DNA from 2 places in the Kribbella sp. NPDC058693 genome. Region 1 is predicted to be linked to the other one. Evidence: riboswitches for the same ligand, from Rfam matches in the RefSeq annotation. Region 1 holds a riboswitch; the other holds the start of a gene.
What was found. A riboswitch is a leader RNA that binds a small molecule or an ion and turns the genes downstream of it on or off. The one in region 1 is predicted to bind glycine.
Positions count from the first base shown of each region.

Region 2: it holds a riboswitch for glycine, as region 1 does, so the genes downstream of both, gcvP (aminomethyl-transferring glycine dehydrogenase) here and ACFWUU_RS18070 (L-serine ammonia-lyase) in region 1, are expected to answer to the same signal.

Region 1 covers NZ_JBHXSQ010000003.1:43,178-55,192, reverse strand. Annotated here, with positions in the region: gene ACFWUU_RS18090 (hypothetical protein) at 33-845, shown strand; gene ACFWUU_RS18085 (hypothetical protein) at 842-1,450, opposite strand; gene ACFWUU_RS18080 (helix-turn-helix transcriptional regulator) at 1,582-2,412, opposite strand; gene ACFWUU_RS18075 (SDR family NAD(P)-dependent oxidoreductase) at 2,515-3,207, shown strand; gene ACFWUU_RS18070 (L-serine ammonia-lyase) at 3,211-4,584, opposite strand; glycine riboswitch at 4,665-4,772, opposite strand; gene ACFWUU_RS18065 (alpha/beta fold hydrolase) at 4,914-6,323, shown strand; gene ACFWUU_RS18060 (hypothetical protein) at 6,328-6,555, opposite strand; gene ACFWUU_RS18055 (aminopeptidase P family protein) at 6,747-8,171, opposite strand; gene ACFWUU_RS18050 (GntR family transcriptional regulator) at 8,213-8,959, opposite strand; gene ACFWUU_RS18045 (LamB/YcsF family protein) at 9,058-9,810, shown strand; gene ACFWUU_RS18040 (allophanate hydrolase subunit 1) at 9,810-10,415, shown strand; gene ACFWUU_RS18035 (biotin-dependent carboxyltransferase family protein) at 10,412-11,278, shown strand; gene ACFWUU_RS18030 (GlxA family transcriptional regulator) at 11,238-12,015, opposite strand, start outside.
Region 2 covers NZ_JBHXSQ010000002.1:1,655,582-1,667,596, reverse strand. Annotated here, with positions in the region: gene ACFWUU_RS17560 (bifunctional nuclease family protein) at 1-202, shown strand, start outside; gene ACFWUU_RS17555 (MerR family transcriptional regulator) at 523-1,029, shown strand; gene ACFWUU_RS17550 (dihydrodipicolinate synthase family protein) at 1,045-1,938, shown strand; glycine riboswitch at 1,954-2,043, shown strand; gene gcvP (aminomethyl-transferring glycine dehydrogenase) at 2,114-4,945, shown strand; gene ACFWUU_RS17540 (serine hydrolase domain-containing protein) at 4,945-6,243, shown strand; tRNA gene ACFWUU_RS17535 (tRNA-Tyr) at 6,258-6,329, shown strand; gene ACFWUU_RS17530 (hypothetical protein) at 6,362-8,653, shown strand; gene ACFWUU_RS17525 (pyridoxal phosphate-dependent decarboxylase family protein) at 8,737-10,224, shown strand; gene ACFWUU_RS17520 (IucA/IucC family protein) at 10,221-11,843, shown strand; gene ACFWUU_RS17515 (GNAT family N-acetyltransferase) at 11,861-12,015, shown strand, end outside.

The DNA.
Region 1 (12,015 bases):
CGCCGACCGCACCATCCGTCGCGAGCAGTGCTGTGCCTGCGCCGGCGTCATCCGTTCCGACAGCGGGGCCGCTCGGCTCGGCGGCGTACCAGGCCGAACTGACCCGGATCGACCAAGTGCTGGCCGGCCCGGCGTCGCGGCTGACCCGGGTCCGCACGGCCGAGGGGCTCAGCGACGCCATGAACACACTGGCTGACTCACTCAACACGATCTCGGTGCGACTGGCTGCGATCACCGTGACTTCGCGGCTGACCGCCGTACACGGGCTGTTGCAGGTGCGGATCGGTGTGGCGGCCACGCAACTGACGGGCCTGTCGGCGGAGACCGAGGACGACGCGCGGTGCGGCGGAGTCGCGTACACGTCACAGAAGGTGCAGCGCCAACTGCGCACCGACCTGAGTGCCGCGCTCGTCCAGCTACAACGCCTCAAGCTGACATTCGGCAAGACGCTGCCCGACCCTGGTCCTGCGCCCGTGCAAGTGCGCCCGGACAACGGCGACGTCCTTGTACGGCGCGGCCCGAACGGAACGGGACAGCTCAAGATCACCAACGGTACGGCGAAGGACGTCGCCGTCTCGATCGTCACCGACGGCAAACCGCCCGGCACCCCGCAGGTGATGGTGTACATCCAGGCGACCAAGACCGCCACCGTGAAGCAGATCGGCGGCGCCTACCACCTCTACTTCAAGAGCGGCACGGACTGGGACCCGGACAATCGCAAGTTCCGCGCCGACTGCGCCTTCAAGAAGTTCGACCAGACCTTCGGCAAGAACCAGGGCTGGCAGGTCAACCTCAAACCCATGCGCAACGGCAACGCCGACACTACCGAGGTCGAGGCGTACTAGAGCCCGAGCTTGTCCAGGAGAGAGCCGAGGAGGCCGCCCAGGCCGCCATCAGGGCGGTCGGGGTCGTCCGGGGTGGTGGGCGGTGCGGTCGGGGTGCTGCTGGTCGGGGGCGGCTCGGTGGGTGTCGAGGTGGTGGGGCGGCTACTGGGGGTGCTTGTCGGGCCGCCGGTCGGTGCAGTGGATGGCGCCGTGGGTGGGGCGGTCGGCGGCCGCTCGGTGACCGGTGCCGTCGGGCCGGTCGACTCGACGACCTGCGGGGTCGGAGTACCCGTGGTGATCAAGGGATAGCCCGTGGTGGTGAGACCGGTCGGCACCTGGATCTCGCCCGGCTTGGTTGCTGTCGGCAATGACGTCGGTACGGCGCTGGGCGTCGTACCGACCGTCGGCGAAGCGGTCCGCGGGATCGCCGGGAGGTTCTGTGTCGGCCGGCCGGGCTCCAGGCCGGCGACCGGGCTGGCCGGCTGCGGGCCGCCGCTGCGGTACCCGAGATACGCCAGCACGAGGCAGCCGAGCAGCAGTACGCCGGCGCCGGCGGCGGCCTGACGGCGTCGCCGCGGATTCTGCCAGGGCGGGCGGCGGGAAGCCGTGGCAGAGATCGGTCTCACAAGTCCGGGAGATTATCGGCCCAAGAGTCGATTCAAACAGCCCTTGGAAGAAATTGAACGAAAGAACTTCATATTCCAGTAATTCCGAACCGTCTACGCGACCGTAGGAATGCAGCGCGTTAGCTGATCGCTCAGGTCAACGCCTGCAGGCCGATCACCGACAACAGCCGGAGCTTCTCGGCGGCATCGGTGTTCGGCGCGGCGGTGTACACGACCATGCGCAGATCGTTGCCCGGGACGGCGAGCACATCGCAGTCGATCGTGAACGCTCCCACCTCGGGATGCCGGATGATCTTCCGCTCGGACCGGTGGAAGCCGACGACCGGCTCGTCCCACAGCCGCGCGAAGTCGTCGTGCCGGGCTCGGAGCTCGTCGATCAGCGCCCGGAGGTCGGTGTCGTGCGGGTACCGCGCGAGCGATGCGCGCAGATCCGTCACCATCGCGATCCGGAAGTCCCGCTGTTGCTCCGGCGTCTGTACGACGCGATCGCCCGGTGCCACGAAATGCCGGTAGATGATGTTGCGGTCCCGCCCGCGCCATTCGGACGGATCGCCGATCATCGCGGCGAACAACGGGTTCCAGGTGATGATCGTCCAGGCGGCATCGCACACGCACAGCGGCGCACCGTCGAGCTGATCCACGATCCGCTGCACACCCGGCGGGATGTACGCCGACAGCCGGCCGGGCGACGGCTCCACCTCGCCGGCCAGCACGAACAGATGGTTGCGCTCGGCATCGGACAACCGGAGCGCCCGGGCCAGCGCGGTCAGTACCTGCGCGGACGGCGAGTCCGACCGGCCCTGTTCGAGCCGGACGATGTAGTCGACCGACAGCCCGGCGAGCTGGGCCAGCTCCTCACGCCGCAGCCCCGGCGCGCGGCGGTTCCCACCGGCCGGCAGTCCGACCTGCTCCGGTGTCACCCGGTCGCGCCAGGCATGCAGCGTCCTGCCGAGCTCAGCCATGCCCCCAGTATTCCGCGCCCTGGCCGGAACAGCCTGGTACTGCCGTTCCCTAGGACATCGCGGGTACTACCTACCCGGTACCCGCGGCGGGAGGGTGGAGCCATGACCACGACACTCATCACCGGGGCAAACAGAGGCCTCGGATACGAAACGGCCCGGCAGTTGATCGCGGCCGGACACACTGTCTACCTCGGCGCCCGCGACCCCGAACGCGGCAAGCAGGCCGCGGCGGACCTCGGCGCGCAGTACCTGGAGTTGGACGTCACCAGCGACGAGTCCGTCGACGCGGCCGCGCAGCAGCTGGATTCACTCGACGTACTGATCAACAACGCCGGCATCCCAGGGCCGCGCAAGGAGATCCGGGACCTGACCGCCGACGACTTCCGTCTGGTCTTCGAGTTGAACGTGTACGGGCCGGTGCGGATGATCCGCCGGTTCCTGCCGTTGCTGGAGCGCAGCGACAACCCGGTGATCGTGAACGTCTCCAGCGGCCTCGGCTCGATCGCCACTGCCGTCGATCCGGACGTGATCAGCACGGTGCCCGTCTGGGTGCCGGCCCCGGCGTACGGCGCCTCGAAGGCAGCGCTCAACATGCTGACGGTGCAGTACGCACGACAGCTGCCGAACCTGCGGATCAACACCGTCGACCCGGGCTACACCGCGACGGACTTCAACGGCCACAGCGGTTACCAGACCGTCGAGGAGGGCGCGGAGATCATCGCCCGGCTCGCGCAGATCGACCAGTCCGGGCCGACCGCGGAGTACCTGAGCCTGCACGGGACCGTCCCGTGGTGATCCTCAGCACTCGATGACGTTGACGGCGAGGCCGCCGCGAGACGTCTCCTTGTACTTGACCTTCATGTCGGCACCGGTCTCCCGCATGGTCTTGATGACCTTGTCGAGCGTGACCACGTGGACGCCGTCGCCGTGCATCGCCATCCGGGCCGCGTTGATCGCCTTCACCGACGCCATCGCGTTCCGCTCGATGCACGGGATCTGCACCAGGCCGCCGACCGGGTCGCAGGTCAGGCCGAGGTTGTGCTCCATCGCGATCTCGGCGGCGTTCTCGACCTGTTGCGGCGTACCGCCCAGAACCTCGCACAGACCGGCGGCGGCCATCGAGCAGGCGGATCCGACCTCGCCCTGGCAACCGACCTCGGCACCGGAGATCGACGCGTTCTCCTTGTAGAGCACGCCGATCGCCCCGGCGGTCAGCAGGAACCGGACAACGCCGTCCTCGGTCGCGCCCGGCACGAACCCGCGGTAGTAGTGCAGTACGGCGGGAATGATGCCTGCGGCACCGTTCGTCGGCGCGGTGACGATCCGGCCGCCGGACGCGTTCTGCTCGTTCACCGCGAGCGCGAACAGGTTGACCCAGTCCATCACCTTGAGCGGATCCACCGACCACGGGTCGCCGCTGAGCTTGCGGTGCAGCGAGTGCGCCCGGCGCGGCACCTTCAGGCCGCCCGGCAGGATGCCCTCGGTCTCACAGCCTTCGCGCACGCAGTCCTGCATGACCTGCCAGATGTGCAGCAGCCCGGACCGGATCTCGTCCTCGGTCCGCCAGGCCAGCTCGTTCGCGAGCATCACTTCGCTGATCGACAACTGCGACTCACGGCACCGGTCGAGCAGCTCCGCGCCGGTGGTGAACGGGTACTTCAGCGGGGTGGTGTCCAGGACGATCCGGTCTCCCGCGGCGGCGTTCTCGTCGACGACGAATCCGCCGCCGACCGAGTAGTACGTGCGCTCCCGCAGTACTGCGCCTTGCGTATCGCGGGCGACGAAGGTCATCCCGTTCGGGTGGTACGGGAGGGCCTTGCGGCGGTGCATGATCAGGTCGGTGTTCTCGTCGAACGCGATCTCGTGCTCGCCGGCCAGCACGATCCGGCCGCGCTCGCGGATCGTCTCGACCCTGGCGTCGACCGAGTGCGTGACGACGGTCTCGGGGTCGGCGCCCTCCAGGCCGAGCAGGACGGCCTTGTTGCTGCCGTGACCGTGCCCGGTCGCGCCGAGCGAACCGAACAGCTCGGCATGGACGGTCGTGGTCGCAGCCAGCAGGCCGTCCGCGGCCAGGCCGAGTGCGAAGGTGCGGGCGGCGCGCATCGGTCCCACGGTGTGGGAGCTCGACGGGCCGATCCCGATACTGAACAGGTCGAAGACGCTGATCGCCATCGTGTGGAGGTTCCTTCCGGTCGCCGTTGACCGTTTGGTGTCCTCCCCGCTCTGTTGGACCCGACGTCCTCCAGAGATGCCTCGCCCGTGCGGTGAAGGTGCCTGAGAGATTCTTGGGGAGAGTTGCTCCTACGGCGCCCGGGTCCAGAGTTTGTCGACCTGGCCCGGGACTCTCCCGCACGGGTTCATGCGGCTGTTGAGTTCACTGACGCTGTGGACGGTACGGCGGTCGCCCGGGCGTCGTCAATCCGGCCCCTGAATCCGTGACCAGGGTCGCGCGGGGCTCGTCCCTGATGCCGTCAGCAAGCGATTGCCGAAGGATCGTCGGTATGAAGTTCACACGACGCGCCCTGGCCGGCGCCGTAGTATTCGCGGTCGCCGCGGCCGGGCTGACGACGACCGCCTCCGCCAGTCCCAGCCGCGTGCGCTGGGCCGATTGCAAACCAGAAGGGCACGACGATCCCGCCCTGGTGAAGGGCTCGCAATGCGCGACGCTCCGACTGCCCGTCGATTGGCGGAACCCGGGCGGACCGACGTTCGACCTCGCCATCGCCCGACGTACTGCGAAGGGCGCGCGGGTCGGGGTGCTCGTGTTCGGGCCGGGTGGACCGGGCGACTCCGGGGTCGACCGGATCAAGACCGGGATGACGCGGTTCAGCGCGAACCTGCAGGACCGCTTCGACATCGTCAGCTTCGACCCGCGCGGTGTGGACCGCAGCAACCCGGTGCAGTGCTCGGCCGCGCTGCTCGCCAAGCAGCCGTCGCCAATCATCAGCAGCAAGGCGGAGTTCACGGCGACGATCAACTACAACAAGCAACTCGCGACAGACTGCCGCGAGCACACCGGTCCGCTGTACGACCACATCGACACCTGGCAGACGGTGCGCGACGTCGACGCAGTACGCCGGGCGCTCGGCGAGTCCACGATCTCGTTCCACGGCAGCTCCTACGGGACGCTGCTCGGAGCGCAGTACGCCGAGACGTACCCGAACCGGGTGCGCGCGATGGTGGTGGAGAGCGTGATCGACCATGGCTCCCCGACGACGAAGAGCTTCCTCGACGTCCAGGCGGCCGCGGCGCAGGACTCGTTCGACGAGTTCGTGAAGTGGTGCTCGGCGGCGTCGTCCTGTGCACTGCACGGGCAGGACGTCCATGCGGTGTGGGCCGGACTGCTGGCTCGGTCGAGTGATCCGTTCAAGTTGAGCTTCCAGGTGTTTCGGATGCTCTACGACCCGGAGTGGTCCGCGCTGGCGCAGACGCTGAAGGACCTTGAAACGCCGTCAACTGCCGCCGTCCCGAGCGGGCTCGCGCAGTATCCGTTGGCGGTGTTCTGTCAGGACTGGAACCTTCCGGTGAAGGACTACCGCGAGTACGCCGCACACCTGCAGCGGCTGGCCCGGAACAACCAGGACATGCGCTACCCGGGTCAGCTGATGGCGGTGTCGATCTGTCTCGGTGCGCCGAAGGCCAACAACCCGCAGCACGTGCTGAACGTCCATGGGCTGAAGACGCCGGTGCTGCTCGCCAACGCGATCCATGACCCCGCTACGCCGTACCGCATGGCGCAGGACGTGCAGCGTCAGCTCGGCCGGTCCGGCGTGCTGCTCACGTACGAAGGCTGGGGACACGGGAGCTACAACTCGAGCCCGTGCATGCAAACGACGATCGACGACTACCTGATCGCGCGTGCGGTACCCAAGCGCGGCAGCAGCTGCGCCGCCGTACCACCGGTCGGCTGAAAGCTCAGACCGGTACGCCGGTCACTTCGAGGACGCGGTCGAGCTGGTCCCCGCGGACCAGCCGGCCCGTCATCAGCCGGAGCTCGCTGCAGGCCGTCTCCAGTGCCTGCGCCTGGGTCCGGCAGTTGTCGACGAACCAGAACGGATCGTCGGGCTGCGGATCGTCGGCGTCGTCGATGTCGGCGTACCAGTGCCGGCTGCCGTAGTGCACTACTCGCACCCGTAGATTCATGATGACTACTCCCCGTACCCAGGGATCCTGGGTCCCCCCGGGCCCAGTCGGGGCCGCCTCGGCCTGGCGCGTGGAACGCGGCCCCCCACTAGCCACGCGCCCGGCCGAGTTCGACCCTCCCCCGCTCTGTACATCGTGCTGGGCGGGAGAGTGTTACCGCTTGTGACGGTTAATTTTGAGCGATCGCTTGATTACTTCAGGTGTGACTTGGTCCACTGCTCCAGGCCGTCGGTGGTGATCGGCAGGTCCTCGGTCAGGATCTCGAGCCGGTCCGGGTGGACGACGACGTTGTCCTCGATCCGGATGCCGATGCCGCGCAGCTCCGGCGGCACGGTCTCGTCGTTCGGGTGGAAGTACAGCCCCGGCTCGACCGCGAGCGCCATCCCGGCCTCGATCGTGCCGGCGAAGTACGCCTCCGGACGGGACGCGTCGCAGTCGTGGACGTCGAGGCCGATGTAGTGACCGGTCCCGCAGACGATGTAGCGGCGGTGCTGCTGCCCGTCCGGCCCGAGCAGCTCGTCGATCGACGCCTCGAGCAGACCCCAGTCCCGCAGCCCTTCCGCCAGCACCCGCAGCGCCTCGTACTGGAAGGCGCGGTACGGCGCTCCGACCTTGACCGCGTCGAGTGAGGCGAGCTGAGCCTTGTGCACCAGGTCATGCACCTGCCGCTGCGCAGCGGTGTACTCGCCCGTGGCCGGGAACGTCCGGGTCACGTCAGCGGTGTACAGCGTGCGGGTCTCGACGCCCGCGTCCAGCAGGATCACGTCGCCCTCGTTCACCGCGCCGTCGTTGCGAACCCAGTGCAGCACCGGCGCATGCTTGCCAGCGGCAACGATCGAGGCGTACCCGACGCCGTTGCCCGCGGTCCGCGCGCGCCGGTCGAAGGTGCCCTGCAGCCAGCGCTCGCCGCCGCCGCGGATCGCCTCCGGCAGCTCACTAGCCACGTCGCCGAACGCGAGCACGCTGGCCGCGACCGCCTCGCGCAGCTGGTCGAGCTCCCAGTCGTCCTTGATCCGGCGCAGCTCGGCGAGCGTCTGCCGCAGCGCGTTGCCGTCGGTCGGCGACGTCCGTACCAACGCGTCCAGCATCGGCTCGACGCCAGGCACCGACAGCATGAACGGGACCGCGCCGCGCACCGCGGCGGGCAGCTCCTCGAGCGGGCGGCAGGCGATCTGCAGCGCGTCCGACCAGTCCTTGAGCCCCGGCACCGGGCCGATCCACAGCTCACCGTCGCGCGCGTTCGCGAAGAAGTCCGCCTCGCCCGGGCCGGCCGTCTCGCGCAGGTACAGCGTCGCGTCGCCGTCCCCGGAGATGACCAGTACGGCGCCCTCGGCCTGGCAACCGGTCAGCCAGACGAAGTCGCTGTCGGCCCGGAACAGGTAGTCGGTGTCGTTCGACCGGACCGGTGCGCGACCGGCCGCGATCGCGATCCGCCGACCCGGCAGCGCCGCGGCGAGCTTCCGCCGGTGCTCGGCGGCCGCCTCGGCGAGCCCTTCCGGCACCGATACCGAGCGGTCCACCGGCCCCCAGCCCCGTGAGATGAAGTCCCGGAACCCCTTGGCGTCGATGGGGCGGTACGACTTCGGCGTCTCTTCGGTCCGGGCGTCATCGGTCATGACTGTGCTCCCCTTTGCAGCTGACGGTTTGACTCATCAACTCAGGTTCTTGCAGGCGTGCGCAAGCCCTTATCTCGGAACGCCGCGAGGATCCCCGCCTCGGAGTCGAGCAGGTACTGATGCAGGTCGGCCGCGGCCTCGTCGTACTTGCGGGCGTCGAGCAGCTCGAACAGCCTGCGGTTGCGCTCGATGTACGGCTCGTGCAGTTCGCGCGGGGTCGCGATCACGTGGAAAAGGAGCCGCAACTCCGCGAGCAGCCGGCCGGTCATCGCATCCATCCGGGAGCTGTCGGCCAGACCGATCAGGTGCTCGTGGAAGCGCATGTTCGCCGTACCGACGGCCGGCCAGCGGTCAGTGCGGGCGGCGGCCTCGGCAGCCTCGACGTCGTCCTGCAACGGCTCGAGGCGGCTCGCGGGCAGCTCCGGGTCGCGGTCGGCGAGTCCGCGTACGACGTCCACCTCCAGGACGCGGCGCAACCGGTACAGGTCGATGACATCGCGCTCGTCCAGCTCGGGAACGAACACTCCGCGGTGCAACTTGTAGACCAGCAGGCCCTCGTGGGTCAGCAGACGGAACGCTTCGCGCAGCGTGTTCCGGCTGACCTCCAGGACCTCGGTCAGCTCGATCTCGGAGAGTTGGGCGCCGGGCGGCAGCGCGCCTTCGGTGATACTGCGGCGAAGGATGTCGGCGGCCCGCTCCGCGGAGCTGCTCCGATCCAGTCGCGCGACGTCGGCGGCGACGGTTCGCAACCACGCCTGCCGTTCGGTCTCGGCCCCACCCGTACTCATCTCCGCATCATCCCGCACCGGAGCGGTGAGGAAAAGTAGAACAAGCCTCTTGCAGGATTGTTGAACAATCTCTAGGCTCGGGCGAGGGAGGTGGCCGCATGGACCTCAACGCGGACATGGGTGAAGGATTCGGTTCCTGGTCGATGGGTGACGACTCGGCCCTGCTCGACGTCGTCACCAGCGCGAACGTGGCCTGCGGGTTCCACGCCGGCGATCCGTCGATCATGCGGCGGGTGACGGCCGAGGCGGTCGAGCGCGGGGTCGCGATCGGAGCCCACGTCGGGTACGCCGACAAGCCCGGCTTCGGCCGGAGGTTCCTGGATATCGAGCCGGACGCGTTGCGCGACGAGGTCGTTTATCAGATCGGGGCGCTTGACGCGTTCGCGCGGATCGCCGGCGATCGGGTGCGGTACGTGAAGCCGCACGGCGCGCTCTACAACACGATCGGCCACCACGTGGAGCAGGCGACGGCAGTGGTCGCCGCGGTCGCGGAGTACGACAAGACGCTCCCTGTGCTCGGCCTTCCGGGCTCGGTGTGGTTGCGGCTCGCGGCGGAGGCCGGTCTGACTGCGGTGCACGAGGCCTTCGCGGATCGTGCGTACACGCCGTCCGGCACGTTGGTGTCGCGGCGCGAGGCCGGATCCGTGCTGCACGACGCATCAGAGATCGCGGCCCGGTGTACTGCGATGGCTACCGGCCGACCGATCCAGGACAGCTCCGGCGGATCGTTGGTCCTCGACCCGACCTCGATCTGCGTGCACGGTGACACTCCGGGCGCCGTCGACATCGCTCGGCGCGTGCGTGGCGCGTTGGAGGGAGCGGGCGTCACCCTGCGCCCGTTCACCGGCTGATGCGAATCCTCCCGGCGGGCGACCGGGCGCTGCTGGTCGAACTCGACGATCTCGACCAGGTGCTCGGGTACTACGCCGCGCTGACCGCCGATGCACCGGCGGACGTCGTCGACATCGTCCCGGCGGCCCGTACCGTGCTGGTCACCACAACCGGCGATCTCGCCACGTTGTCGCGGGCCCTGCGCGACGTAACTCCCTCCCTGGACAGCCGGACAACCGGCGACCTCATCGAGATCCCGGTCGTCTACGACGGGGCAGACCTGGGCGACGTCGCCGACCTCCTCGGCTGCACGGCGGACGACGTGATCGGCCGCCATACCGCCGACGAGTGGACGGTTGCCTTCTGCGGCTTTGCCCCGGGCTTCGGCTACCTGACCTCGACCGGCGGCTGGGACATCCCTCGCCGGTCATCGCCGCGGACGAAGGTCCCCGCCGGAGCGGTTGCGTTGGCAGGTGAGTTCAGCGGTGTGTACCCACGCGAGTCTCCGGGCGGCTGGCAGTTGATCGGCCGGACGTCGGTGCGGATCTTCGACCAGGGACGCGACCCGGCCGCGCTGTTCCACCCGGGCCGCAGGGTCCGGTTCGTCGACGCGGGCCGTGGATGACCAGCCTGACCGTCCTCGAACCGGGGCCGTTGGCAACAATCCAGGACCGCGGACGAGCCGGGCAGGCGGCACTCGGCGTACCGGCGTCGGGCGCCTGCGATCGGTCGTCCTACGAGCTGGCCAATCGTTTGGTCGGCAATCCTCCCGGCGCGGCGGCCATCGAGGTGACGTTCGGCGGCCTGGTGATGCACGCGGATGCGGACCTCGTCGTCGCCATCACCGGAGCTCCTTGCCCTGGCGTGCCTTTGAACGCCCCCGCCGTCCTGCGAGCCGGTGAGCTTTTGCGCTTCGGCCCACCGCCCAGTGGCCTGCGTACCTACCTCGCCGTCCGCGGCGGGATCGACGTACCGCCGGTCCTCGGCTCGCGCTCCACCGACCTCTTGTCTGGCCTCGGACCGGCGCCTTTGACGGCCGACCAGACGCTCCCGGTCGGACGTTCCTCTGAACCGATGCCCGGCGTCGACCTGGCTCCCGTCGCACACCCGACCGGCGGGAAGGTCACACTCCGCGTGACACCCGGACCCCGGCGGGACTGGTTCACCGACGAGGGCTGGCAGTCGCTGGTCTCGCAGACCTACCAGGTCAGCAGCAACAGCAACCGCGTCGGCGTACGCCTCGACGGCTCTCCGTTGGAACGCTCCCGCACCGGCGAACTCGCCAGCGAAGGCATGGCCCGCGGCGCCATCCAAATCCCACCGTCCGGCACGCCGGTCATCTTCCTCGCCGACCATCCCGTCACCGGCGGCTATCCCGTCATCGCATACGTGACTGAGTCAGATCTGGATGCCTGTGCACAGGTACGACCGGGCCAGCAGTTGGGGTTCACGTCGTACGGAAGCGGCGTAGGTACTCCGTCGGCGTGATGCTGAGGTGTCTGGCGAAGGCTCGGCGTAGGGTCTCGTCGCTGCCGAGGCCGCTGAGGCGGGCTGCTTTGGTGATGCTGTGGCCGTCGAGCAGGAGTTGCTGGGCCCGGTCGAGTCGGACGCGCTCGACCCAGCGGCTTGGCGTGGTCTGGAACTCGCTCTGGAACAGGCGGGTCAGATGCCGGGGACTGACGGCCGCCGATGCCGCCAGGTTGGGCAGGGTGTGGTCGCCCGCGGGATCGGCCGCGACGGCTTCGGTCACAGCCCGGAGGGGATCGCTGCGTGCCGGCGGCGTGTCCAAGGCGGTCGAGAACTGGGACTGCCCGCCCGGGCGTTGCATGAAGACCACCAACTCGCGGGCAACGGTCCGTGCGACGTCGGCGCCGTGGTCAGCCTCGACGAGTGCGAGCGCGAGGTCGATGCCGGCGCTGATGCCGGCCGAGGTCACGTAGCGCCCGTCGGTGATGTGCAGCGCATCGGGCTCGACCTTGACGTTGGGGTACTGCCGCGCCATCGTGCCCGCATGCCGCCAGTGCGTAGTCGCGCGCCGCCCGTCGAGCAGGCCTAGTCCCGCGAGTACGAACGCACCGCTGCACACCGACGCCACCCGCTCAGCGCCGTCCGCAAGCACCCGCGTCAGGTCGGCGACCTCTGTCGGCACCCCGTCGACCAAGTGATCGGCACCAGCCACCACCACCGTGTTGACCACGCCGACCTCCGAGGCCGCGGCCAGCCCC
Region 2 (12,015 bases), on a different contig from region 1:
CTCCGCCCGGCCGTCGGACTCGATCGCGCTCGCGCTGCGTACCGGCACCCCGGTGTTCTGCGCGGAGGAGATCCTGGCCGAGGCCGGCATCCCGGTCCCGGAGAGTGAGACGGAAGACGACGAAGTGGTGGAGGAAGAGGAGGTCGAGCGGTTCCGGGAGTTCCTCGACCAGGTGACCCCGGAGGACTTCGACAAGAGTTAGCCCCACCCGTCGGTTTGGCCCCGGGTGGTACAAGATCGGCTTGGTAACGATTCGTACGGCGGTCGCGACACGCTCCCGGCTCGGTGCGGTTGTCGTTGACCCGGTTGGGGCGGCGGCTTACCGTGAAGGAGTCGTGGGGTGCTGTCACTCCACGGAGATGGCTCGTTCCAGTCGGTATCCAGGGAGGCTCAGGCGTGACACGCACCGGCGACACGGATCTGACGGCGCAGTCGACGTCCGACGCGCACGCCGAGGCTGTGGCAGCTGCTACGGCCACCGCCGGCGTCCAGGGTCTGCTGTTCGACGACGACCTGCGACCGATGCCGGAGGATGTCGGGTTCCGCGGCCCGACGGCCTGCGCCGCGGCCGGGATCACCTACCGTCAGCTCGACTACTGGGCGCGCACGGGTCTGGTTTCCCCGTCGGTTCGCCCGGCGACCGGCTCCGGGACGCAGCGGTTGTACGGCTTCCGTGACGTTCTGTTGCTGAAGGTGATCAAGCGGCTGCTCGACGCCGGCATCTCGCTGCAGCAGATCCGGACCGCGATCGCGCACCTGAGCAAGCGCGGGTTCGACGACCTGACCCAGATCACGCTGATGAGCGACGGCGCGTCGGTGTACATGTGCTCCTCGCCCGACGAGGTGATCGACCTGCTGGCCGGCGGCCAGGGCGTGTTCGGTATCGCGCTCGGCGGCGTGTGGCGCGAGGTCGAGGGTTCGCTGTCCGAGCTGCCCACGGAGCGTGCCGACGGCCACGACGAAGGCGACTCCGACGGCCACGCCGGCGATGAGCTGGCAGCCCGCCGTCGCGCCCGGATGACGGGCTGACATAGCTTTACCTTCGTGCGCCCACTCACTGCCGACTCGCTCCGTGGTGTGTGGGCGACGTTGTTGCTGCCGCTGAACGCCGACGACTCGCTCGACTTCACTCGGCTGGAGCTTGAAGCAGAAGCACTCAGCACGAGCGCGGTCGACGGCCTGTATGCCCACGGCACGGCGGGCGAGTTCCAGACGCTGACCGAGGACGAGTTCGACCAGATCAACGCGATCCTTGCGGCGGCAGGTAAACCGTTCCAGATCGGTGCCAGTCATCCGTCGGCCCAGGTCCAGCTCTCCCGCGCCGAACGGGCGGCGAAGCTCGCACCTGGCGCGATCCAGGTGATCGCCCCGGACTGGCTGCCGCTCAACGACGCTGAGTTGCTGAGCTTCTTCCGGCGGGTGGCCGAGGTGGCGGGGGATGTGCCGCTGGTCTTCTACAACCCGCCGCACGCGAAGACCGCTGTCGGACCCCAGCAGTTGCGTGAACTGGCCGAGGCAGTGCCGACTCTGATCGGGTTGAAGACCGCGGGCGGTGACAAAGCCTGGTTCGACGAGGCGTCCAAGTCCGGACTGGCGATCTTCGTGCCCGGGCACTTCCTGGCGAGTATGTCGTTACTCGGTGCGCACGGGAGCTACTCGAACGTCGCCGCGCTGTCGCCCGACGGCGCCGTACGGACTGCTCGTGATCTGGACGTCGAGCGGCGGATCGCGGAGTTCTTTGCAGGCCATGTCGCGCCGCTGCAGAAGATCGGGCTGTCGAACCCGGCGCTGGACAAGTTCCTGGCCGCGGTCGGGGACTGGGCCGACGTCGGCACCCGGGTCCGCTGGCCGATGCAGTCGGCGACCGCGGAGCAGGTCGAGGCCGCGAAGCCGGCCGCCCGGCGACTGCTGCCCGAACTGTTCCAGGATTCCTGGTAGCCTCGACTCAGCCGTAAACAGCACTCGGGAGAGACCCGTGTCATCGGGCGCCGAAGGGGCAATTCCTCCCCGGAACCTCTCAGGCCCATGGACCGAGTGCCTCAGGCGACTCTGAAGCACGTTCGTGTGACAGAGGGGGAGGCGACCGGAAGCATTGTCAGCAACGGAGCCTCTGATGACCGAACTCTCCGCAATCTTCGCCGACCGCCACATCGGGCCACGCCCCGACGAGGTCGCACGCATGGTGGAACTGCTCGGGTACGCCGACGTCGACGCGCTCGTCGATGCCGCCGTACCGGACTCGATCCGCTCGGCCGAGCCGCTCCGGCTGCCTGAGCCGGCGTCCGAGGTCGACGCGCTGACCGAGCTCCGCCAGCTCGCGGCCCGCAACAACGTCGCGACCTCGATGATCGGCCAGGGGTATTACGGCACCTTCACGCCGTCCGTGATCGTGCGACGACTGGTCGAGAACCCGGCCTGGTACACCGCCTACACGCCGTACCAGCCGGAGATCTCCCAGGGCCGCCTCGAGGCGCTGCTGAACTTCCAGACCGTCGTCTCCGACCTGACCGGTCTGCCGACCGCGAACGCGTCGCTGCTCGACGAGGGCACCGCGGCCGCCGAGGCGATGACACTGGCCCACCGCTCCAACAAGAAGAGCAAGTCCGACCGCTTCCTGGTCGACGCCGACTGCTTCGCCCAGACCGTCGCCGTCGTACAGACCCGGGCCGAGGCGCTCGGCATCGAGGTCGTCGTCGCCGACACCACCGAGGGCCTGCCCGAGGGCGACTTCTTCGGTCTCCTGGTGCAGTACCCGGGCTCCAACGGCGCCGTCCGCGACCTCAAGCCGCTGATCGAGGCGGCCCACGAGCGCGACACGTTGGTTGCCGTGGCCTCCGACCTGCTCGCGCTGACGCTGCTCGACGCACCGGGCGAGGCCGGCGCTGACATCGTGATCGGTTCCTCGCAGCGCTTCGGCGTACCGCTGTTCTACGGCGGCCCGCACGCCGGCTTCATGTCCGTGCGCTCCGGCCTCGAGCGGTCGTTGCCCGGTCGCCTCGTCGGCGTATCGGTCGACGCCGACGGCGCCCCGGCGTACCGGCTGGCGCTGCAGACCCGTGAGCAGCACATCCGCCGCGAGAAGGCCACCTCGAACATCTGTACGGCGCAGGTCCTGCTCGCCGTCGTCGCTTCGATGTACGCCGTCTACCACGGGCCGGACGGTCTGAAGGCGATCGCGGAGCGTGTCCACAACTACGCCGGCAAGCTGGCCGCCTCGCTGCGGGCCGGCGGGGTCGAGGTCGTGCACGACGACTTCTTCGACACCGTGCTCGCCCGCGTACCGGGTCAGGCAGCCGACGTGGTCGACGCCGCCCGGCAGAACGGGATCTGGCTGCGGCTCGTCGATGCGGACCACGTCGGCATCTCCTGCGACGAGAAGACCGATGTCGCCACGCTCACTCGCGTCTGCCAGTCCTTCGGCGTGCAGTACGACGACACGCTGAGCGCTGCCGCGATCGAAGTACCGCGGACAACGGAGTACTTGACGCACCCGGTGTTCAACACGCATCGGTCCGAGACGGCGATGCTGCGGTACCTACGCAAGCTGTCCGACAAGGACTACGCGCTGGACCGCGGGATGATCCCGCTGGGCTCCTGCACGATGAAGCTGAACGCGACCACCGAGATGGAGCCGGTCACCTGGCCGGAGTTCGCCGACGTGCACCCGTTCGCGCCGATCGAGGACGCGGCCGGGTACGTGAAGCTGATCGGTCAGCTCGAGCGCTGGCTGGCCGAGGTCACCGGCTACGCGAAGGTCTCGATCCAGCCGAACGCCGGCTCGCAGGGTGAGCTCGCCGGTCTGCTCGCGATCCGCGGATACCACCGGGCCCAGGGCAACGAGGACCGCAACGTCTGCCTGATCCCGGCGTCGGCGCACGGCACCAACGCCGCCTCCGCGGTGATGGCCGGTATGAAGGTTGTCGTTGTCAAAGGCAACGACGACGGCACGATCGACCTGGACGACCTGCGGGCGAAGGCTTCCGAGCACGCTGACAAGCTCGCCGCGATCATGATCACGTACCCGTCGACCCACGGCGTGTACGAGGAGAGCGTGCGCGAGGTCTGCCAGATCGTCCACGACCACGGCGGCCAGGTGTACGTCGACGGCGCGAACCTGAACGCCCTGCTCGGGCTGGCGAAGCCGGGCGAGTTCGGCGGCGACGTCAGCCACCTGAACCTGCACAAGACCTTCTGCATCCCGCACGGTGGCGGCGGTCCGGGTGTCGGCCCGGTCGGCGTCGCCGCGCACCTCGCGCCGTACCTGCCGAACCACCCGCTGCTGGACCAGGCCGGTCCCGAGTCCGGTGTCGGCCCGATCAGTGCGGCGCCGTTCGGGTCCGCGGGCGTGCTGGCGATCTCGTGGGCGTACATCCGGATGATGGGCGCCGAGGGGCTGACTGCCGCGACGAAGACCGCCGTACTGAGCGCCAACTACGTGGCGAAGCGACTCGAGGGCGCGTTCCCCGTGCTGTACACGGGTGAGAGCGGCCTGGTCGCGCACGAGTGCATCCTGGACCTGCGGCCGATGACCAAGGAGACCGGGATCAGCGTCGATGACGTCGCGAAGCGGCTGATCGACTACGGGTTCCACGCGCCGACGATGTCGTTCCCGGTCGCGGGCACGCTGATGGTCGAGCCGACCGAGTCCGAGGACCTGGACGAGCTGGACCGCTTCTGCGACGCCATGATCGCGATCCGGCACGAGATCGACCGGGTCGCGGCGGGGGAGTGGCCGGCCGCGGACAACCCGCTGGTGAACGCGCCGCACACCGCCGAGTCGGTGATCAACGACAAGTGGGAGCACGCCTACACTCGCGAGGAGGCCGCGTTCCCGCGCTCGGTGGACCGCGCCTCGAAGTACTGGCCGCCGGTCCGCCGCATCGACGGCGCGTACGGCGACCGCAACCTGATCTGCTCCTGCCCGGCACCGGAGGCCTTCGAGTAATGTCTTTGCGTTCTGACACCGCCGCTGCTCTGTACGCCGAGATCGCGGCGGCTCAGAGCGAGGGAAAGTTGCCGTCGGTGAACGGCGGCGTGCTCCGGGATGGTGCGCTGGTGTGGACCGGCGCGCGCGGGCGGTTCGCGACGGCGGGCGAGGCGGCGCCGGGGCCGGACGTGCAGTACCGGATCGGGTCGATCACCAAGACGCTCACGGCGGTCCTGGTGCTGCAGTGCCGCGACGACGGGCTGCTGTCGCTGAACGATGCCGTGGGCAAGCATCTGCCCGGGATCGCGTTCGGGGACCGGACGATCCGGCATCTGCTCGCGCACAGCGGCGGGATGAACGCCGAGCCCGAAGGCCCTTGGTGGGAACGGAATCCGGGCGTCTCGTTCGACGAGCTGACGGCGGCGATGGACGAGTCGCAGGCGGCCGGTCCGGCGGATCGTCGGCATCACTACTCGAACCTCGGGTACGCCCTGCTCGGTGAGATCGTGGCGCGGTTGCGCGGATCGTCGTGGATCGAGTTGGCGCAGGAGCGCATTCTCGATCCGCTGGAGATGCGGCGTACGACGTACTTCCCGTCGACGCCCGCGGCCGAGGGGTTCTCGGTGCATCCGTTCAGCGGGCAGCTCGTGCCGGAGCCGGCGTACGACTCGGGCGCGATGGCGCCGGCCGGGCAGCTGTGGAGCACGATCGAGGATCTGGCCCGGTACGCGTCGTTCTGGATCGATCCGGTGCCCGAGGTGCTGAGCCGGGAGTCGGTCGAGGAGATGGCGGCTCCGGTCGCGTCGGATCCGCGGGAGGGGCTGACGGCGTCGTACGGGCTGGGGCTGCGGCTGATCGCGGACGATCCGCATCTGCTGATCGGTCACACCGGCTCGATGCCCGGGTTCCTCGCCGGGCTGTTCGTCGACCGGGTACGCCGGATCGGGGCCGTGACGCTCGGTAATGCGACGTACGGGCGGGTTGCCTCGCTGGCGCCTGACCTGGTCCGGATCCTGGCGGCGTACGAACCGCCGATCGCGCAGGAGTGGGTCCCTGAGCCGACGCTTGCCCAAGGCACCGATCTGCTCGGCCATTGGTACTGGGGCAACACGCCGCTCACGATCTCCGTCTCCGCGGGCATTCTGCAGCTCAGCGGTGGTCTGACCACGCGTCTTTCCCCGCTGGGACCGGACGTCTACCAGGGCCGGGACGGCTACCTGGCAGGCGAAAAACTGCGCGTCGTTCGTGACGGTGACTCCATCTCGCACCTCGACATCGCCACATTTGTCCTGACGAGAACGCCGTACGGCAGTTAGGCTGTGACGCATTGCATGGAGTAGATCAGGGGTAGATCGCCCGGCTGTAGACCGGGAGGGCGCAGGTTCGAGTCCTGCCTCCATGTCTCTGCACGGCTAGGCAGGGAACGGGGATCCGATGGCGGAGGAGCAGCGGGCGACGGCTTCGGCGGGGTATGCGATGGCCCGGCTGGAACAGGCTCTCGAGCGCGCTCTGACCTCCGACGATCTCGCGGTACGACGGCGCGCAGCCGCCCGGGTCGATGCCTGGCGCAACGTTCTCGACGGCATGGCCTCCGGCCGGCTCACGGTCGGCTCGCGGACTCCGGTCGCGGACACGCCCGCCTGGGTCACGCTCGAGGTGGCGCACGGCGGGTTCGCGACCGGGCGGTATCTGGCGGAGGCGCCGCTGCGGGAGGACGAGCTCGCGTGGGTGCCCTCCGACGCACCCGGGGACAACGACCGGGAGCGGCTCAACCTGTGGTTCCTCAGCGACGAAGGGCTCGCCTCACTTGGGCAGGCCCTGCGGAGCGGCAACTACCGGATCGATGTGCCGGAGGAGTCGGCACTGCTGATCATCGCCTGGCTGCTCGAGCGGAAGCAGTACGCCGCGGCGCTGGATCTGACGTCCGAGCTGCGTCCGCTGATGCATCGGCTCCGGTTCACGCCGACCTTCAGCCCGTCGTCGACGCCGTCCGGTGCGGTGGTGCGGCTGCAGCCGGTGTCCGAGGTACGCAGTACGTTGCGGCAGGCAACGGTACGGCCGCAGATCGCTGCCATGCTGGAGACTCTGCGGGTCTGGAACCCGCTGTACGACCGCCTGGTGGCGCTGTGGTGCGACACGGTCGACGACGAGCTGCCGGAGCTGGACGCCGACGGCGCGGTCGTCGGCGGGTGGCCGTGCCGGGTCTGGCCGGACGACTGGGCGGAACGGCGTGCTCAGTGGCTGGACGAGTTCCGTGCCGCTGCTGAGGTCCATCGGCAACCGAGGGGCAATTTCGCCCGTCTGCAGGCGGCGCTCGAACGTTGTCCGTCCGACAGCTCGGCAATGACAGGTCGTGAGGTCGGCTGGATCCGTCGCTCGCTGGCCAACACGATCCAGGCCCACGGCGCGCCCGGGTCCGAGGCTCGTGCGGCCTTGCGGACGACGCAGAGCGCGGTCGCCGCGCGGCCGACGTACGCGACGCTGGCGCACGTCCTGAGCTGCCGGCTGGATCGGTTTCCGGCTGACGGTGGGCTGCCGACGCTCGACGCGATCGACGGTGAGGTGACTGCCGACGAGATTCCGGCGGCGGCCGGCTCAGCCATCCCGGCGCATCTGCTCGCGAAGGCGGCGCGGGCGCTCGAGGCTCCGATCGGCGAGTTGGTGGATCGCGGGGTGATCAGCTCGGGTGAGGTGCTCGCGCGAGTGCTGCCGCAGGTCACGTCGCAGTTGCTCGCCGCGAACATCGAGGACCCGTCGCTCGCCGCGGCGTACGCGCAGAGCTATGCGGCCTTTCGGTGTCGGCGGAGCCTACTGCTGCTCAACCTCGAGCACCAGGTGCGATTCGACGAGCTGCCGTGGATCGCGGCGGTGGCGCCGTACCGGGATCGGCGTGCTCAGGCGACGCGAGCCGCGGCACAGTCGCTGCGTGAGACGACGGTTCTGGCATTCACGGCCTTCCCGCAGACGATCCTGCCGAATCCGCTGGTCCGGGAGTTCGGCGCGCTGGCCTCGCAGGCGGACCTGAAGCTGCCGCTGGTCGAGGAGGTCGCGGCCGACATTTTCATGGGGACGTTCACCGAGAAGTGGCGGAGTGCGGCGACCGTCGCGAGTCGGGTGATGTTCGGGTCGCTGTACGCGCGGTACTACGACCTGCCGGCGTCCTGGCCGGCCGTGGAGCAACGTCGGTACAAGCGCTGGGGGAAGGCGACCGCGGACGACTTCGCGGAGGTCTGCCGCCAACGGTCGCGCGAGGCATCGAACGGCGGCCGCGGGCACGTCGCTCAGAACGGGACCGTGCTGGAGCAGAGCCAGATCCTGACCACGCACAACCTGGCCGTGCTGGTCGACGGGCTGGAGCTGACCGACTGGCTGCGGGAGGTCGCTCCGGAGCTGGCTGACCGTGCCTTTGCGTGGGCGGTGCAGCGGCAGACTCAGCCGATGACATTGACGGGCGTCAAGAACACGGCGTACGCCTGGCGGCAGGCGATCTTCTTCCTCAGCTTCTGCTCGCAGGCCGCGCAAGGTGAGGTGCTGGCGCGGCTGGACGAGCGGGCGGGGCCGCGGTTGGCGCCGGCTGTTGCCGGGTTGCAGCAGGTGGTCGCGGGGGAGCGTTTCGATGCAGAGGGCCGGACGGCTGGTGGCGGGCGCCGGCTGCTCGGGTGGAGTGCCGGACCGCACTGGCTGGCGCCGGCGGTTCGTGAGGATGTTCACGCTTCGGGTGGTTGAGTTGACACGGTCGGTGAGGCGGGCAAAAGTTAGGCCTGCCTTAGTAAGGGTTGCCTTACTCGACAACTTCCCGGGAGATCTGGATGTCGCAGCCCGCGCGTCTGACCGCGCTGCCAACACCCGTCCGCGATCCGTTCACCGACCGTTGGCCGCTGGCGTCGACGGTGGCGGATCGGGAGCGTGGACCGTTGCCGCACGGTTCGCCGGGTGCGGTACTGCGCCGGGCGTCCGAGGTGCTGGGTGAGCCGCGGATTCCGTCGACCGGCGTGGGGGAGTCGGCCGCGCTCGACCTGATCGCGGGCCTGCTGGACGAGAACGGCATCGACCTGAGCCACCCCCACGCGGCCGCGCACCTGCAGCCGCCGGTGCTGCAGGTCGCGGTCGACGCGGACGCGCTGGCGTCGGCCTCGAACGCCTCGATGGACACGTACGACTCGGGTCCGGCAACGCTCGCGATCGAGCAGTGGGTCGTGAAGGCGCTCGCGGGGCTGGCCGGCTTCGGGCCGGAGGCGGACGGCGTACTGACGCCCGGTGGCTCGATCTCTAACCTGCTTGCGGTCCTGATCGCCCGTGACAGTGCGGGCGCCGCCGCGGGAGTCGACGTACGGCGGAACGGTCTCGGCGGACTGGTCCAGCCGGTCGTCTTCTGCTCCGAGCTGGCGCACTTCTCCGTCCAGCGAGCCTGCGCCGCCCTCGGGCTCGGTGAGTCGGCGGCGATCACGATCCCGTCGGACGAGAACTTCCGGATGCGCACCGACGTACTGGCCGACGAGCTCGCCAAGCCCGGCCGTACGCCGGTCGCGGTGGTCGCCACGGCCGGTACGACGGACTTCGGCTCGATCGACCCGATCGCCGAGGTCGCCGCGCTGGCGCGTGCCCACGGGGCCTGGGTGCACGTGGATGCGGCGTACGGGTTCGGGGCCTTGTTCTCCGAGCGCCTCGCGCCGCTGCTCGCCGAGCTGCCGCTGGCGGACTCGGTCACGCTGGACCTGCACAAGATCGGCTGGCAGCCGGCCGCGACCAGCGTGCTGCTGGTGGCCGACCGGACCCGGTTCTCCGCGTTCGACCGGTCGGTGGACTACCTGAACCCGGCCGACGACATCGACTCCGGGCTGGACGGCCTGCTCGGGCGCAGCCTGCAGACCACCCGCCGTCCGGATGCGGTCAAGGTTGCCACCACGCTGACGGCATACGGCCGGTCCGGACTGGGCACAATGCTCGACACCTGTCACGAGCTCGCGCACGCCGCCGCGGCCCGGGTCGTTGCCGACAGCAACCTTGAGTTGCTGGCGCCGGTAACCCTGACCACGGTGTTGTTCCGGGTCGCCGGGCAGGGGCTGGAGGCATCCGCTGCGGACGCCCTCCAGGGCGAGGTCCGGCGCCGGTTGCTGACGTCCGGACGGGTGCTGATCGGCCGGACCAAGCTGCCGGCCCGCGGCGGCCGACCGGCAGCGGTCGCGTTGAAGTTGACGCTGCTGAACCCGAACGCCACCGCGACGGACATCGAGGACCTGCTCGACCAGGTCGTGGCCACCGGCCTCGACGTCCTGACCGGTGAAGGAGCGGCGTGAGTATTGCGGTTGCTGCGCATCTGAACGCAATCCTGCGGTGTTACACCCGTGAATCGTCCGTGCCGGTGGCTGTCGGTCCGTTGTCGTTCTCGGTGGGCTCGTCGACGGTGACTGCCCGGGTCTCGCACGCCTCGCGAACCGGGTTGCACCAGTTCACGGACGTGCTGGTGGACGGCGTACCGGTTGTTCCCGAGGACTTGGTGCGGGTGCTGTCTACGGACGCCGATCCGGCTGAGATCGACGATCTGGCGGCACGTACTGCGGAGTCGGTGCGGAACGTCTCGCGGTTCGTCTCCGAAGTCGACGGGGAGCGTGGGCCGGGGCGCTTCCTGGAGTTCGAGCAGGCGTTGCTGTTCGGGCATCTGAATCACCCGGCGCCGAAGAGCCGGGACGGACTGAGCGGTGCCGAGCTGGCGGCGTACTCGCCGGAGCTCGGTGGCCGTTTCGCAGTGCACTGGTTCGAAGCCGACGCCGAGCTGGTGTCGTCGGACCAGGTGGCCGGCGCGCCCTCGCTGCAGGGACTGGACGCTGTGCAGCTGATGGGCGCGCTCGCCGGTATCACCCCGTCGTCGGGCCGGGTGCTGATCCCGGCGCACCCGTGGCAGGCCGCGTCGGTGCTCTCGCGGCCGCGGGTGGCCTCGTTGGTCAGGGACGGCCGGGTGAAGGCGCTGGGTCCGCAGGGTGCGGAGTGGTATCCGACCTCTTCGCTGCGTACGGTCTTTCACCCGGACTACTCGGTGATGCTGAAGTTGTCGCTCGGATTGCGCATCACCAACTCGCGGCGCGAGTCGACGCCGACCGAGCTGCGGCGTGGGTTGGAGATCAACCGGCTGCTGGACGCGGCGCACAACGCGGGGACGGCGACGGCGCATCCGCGGTTCACGATCGTGCGGGATCCGGCGTGGGTGGCGCTCGACGAGGGTGGACCTACGCTGACCGGTCTGGACGTTGCTGTCCGGGAAGTGCCTGCCGACGTCAACAGTTACGCCTGTCTGGCGGGGCTCGTCGCGCCGCGTCCGGGCGGGGTGAGTCGCTTGAGCGCTTTTGCTGCGGACGATCCGGCTGCGTGGGTTTCGGCGTACATCGACAACGTGCTGGTGCCGATGCTGCACCTGTACGCCGAGACCGGCATCGGGCTCGAGGCGCATCAGCAGAACACGCTGGTGCGGCTGGACGGGGCCGGGCGTATTCGCGGTGGGGCTTATCGCGACAATCAGGGGTACTACCTCGCGTCGTCGTACCTGCGTGGTCTCTTGGCGGTGACGGGGCTGCATGACTCGACGCTGGCGGTGGTCGACGACCCGATTGTGGATGACCGATTGACCTACTACCTGCTGCACAACCAGGCGCTGGCCGTTGTGGGCTGTCTGGCAGTGGATGGCGTTGCTGACGAGGGCTTGCTCCTTGAGGTGGTGCGGGAGCGGCTGACGCTCGCGCTGCCGTTGCTGAAGGCTGCCGGACCCTCTGGGGACCGGCTGGCGCGGCGATGGCTCGAGGCGGAAACCCTGCCCTGCAAGGCGAACATGCTGACCCGGCTGCGCGGTATCGACGAAGTGGTGGCGCCGTTGGACGCCCAGTCGGTGTACCTCGACATCCCGAACCCGCTGCGGCTCCGGTGAGGTGTGACATCCGGCCGATGTTCCACCTGGACAACGGCTTCGACCTGCGACCGGCCGGCACTTCCGATGCGGCCCGGATCGCGCTGTGGATGGCGCAGCCGCACATCCGGCAGTGGTGGCACCAGGACTGGTCGGTCGAACGCTGGGCCCAGGAGCTGGAGCAGCAGTCGGC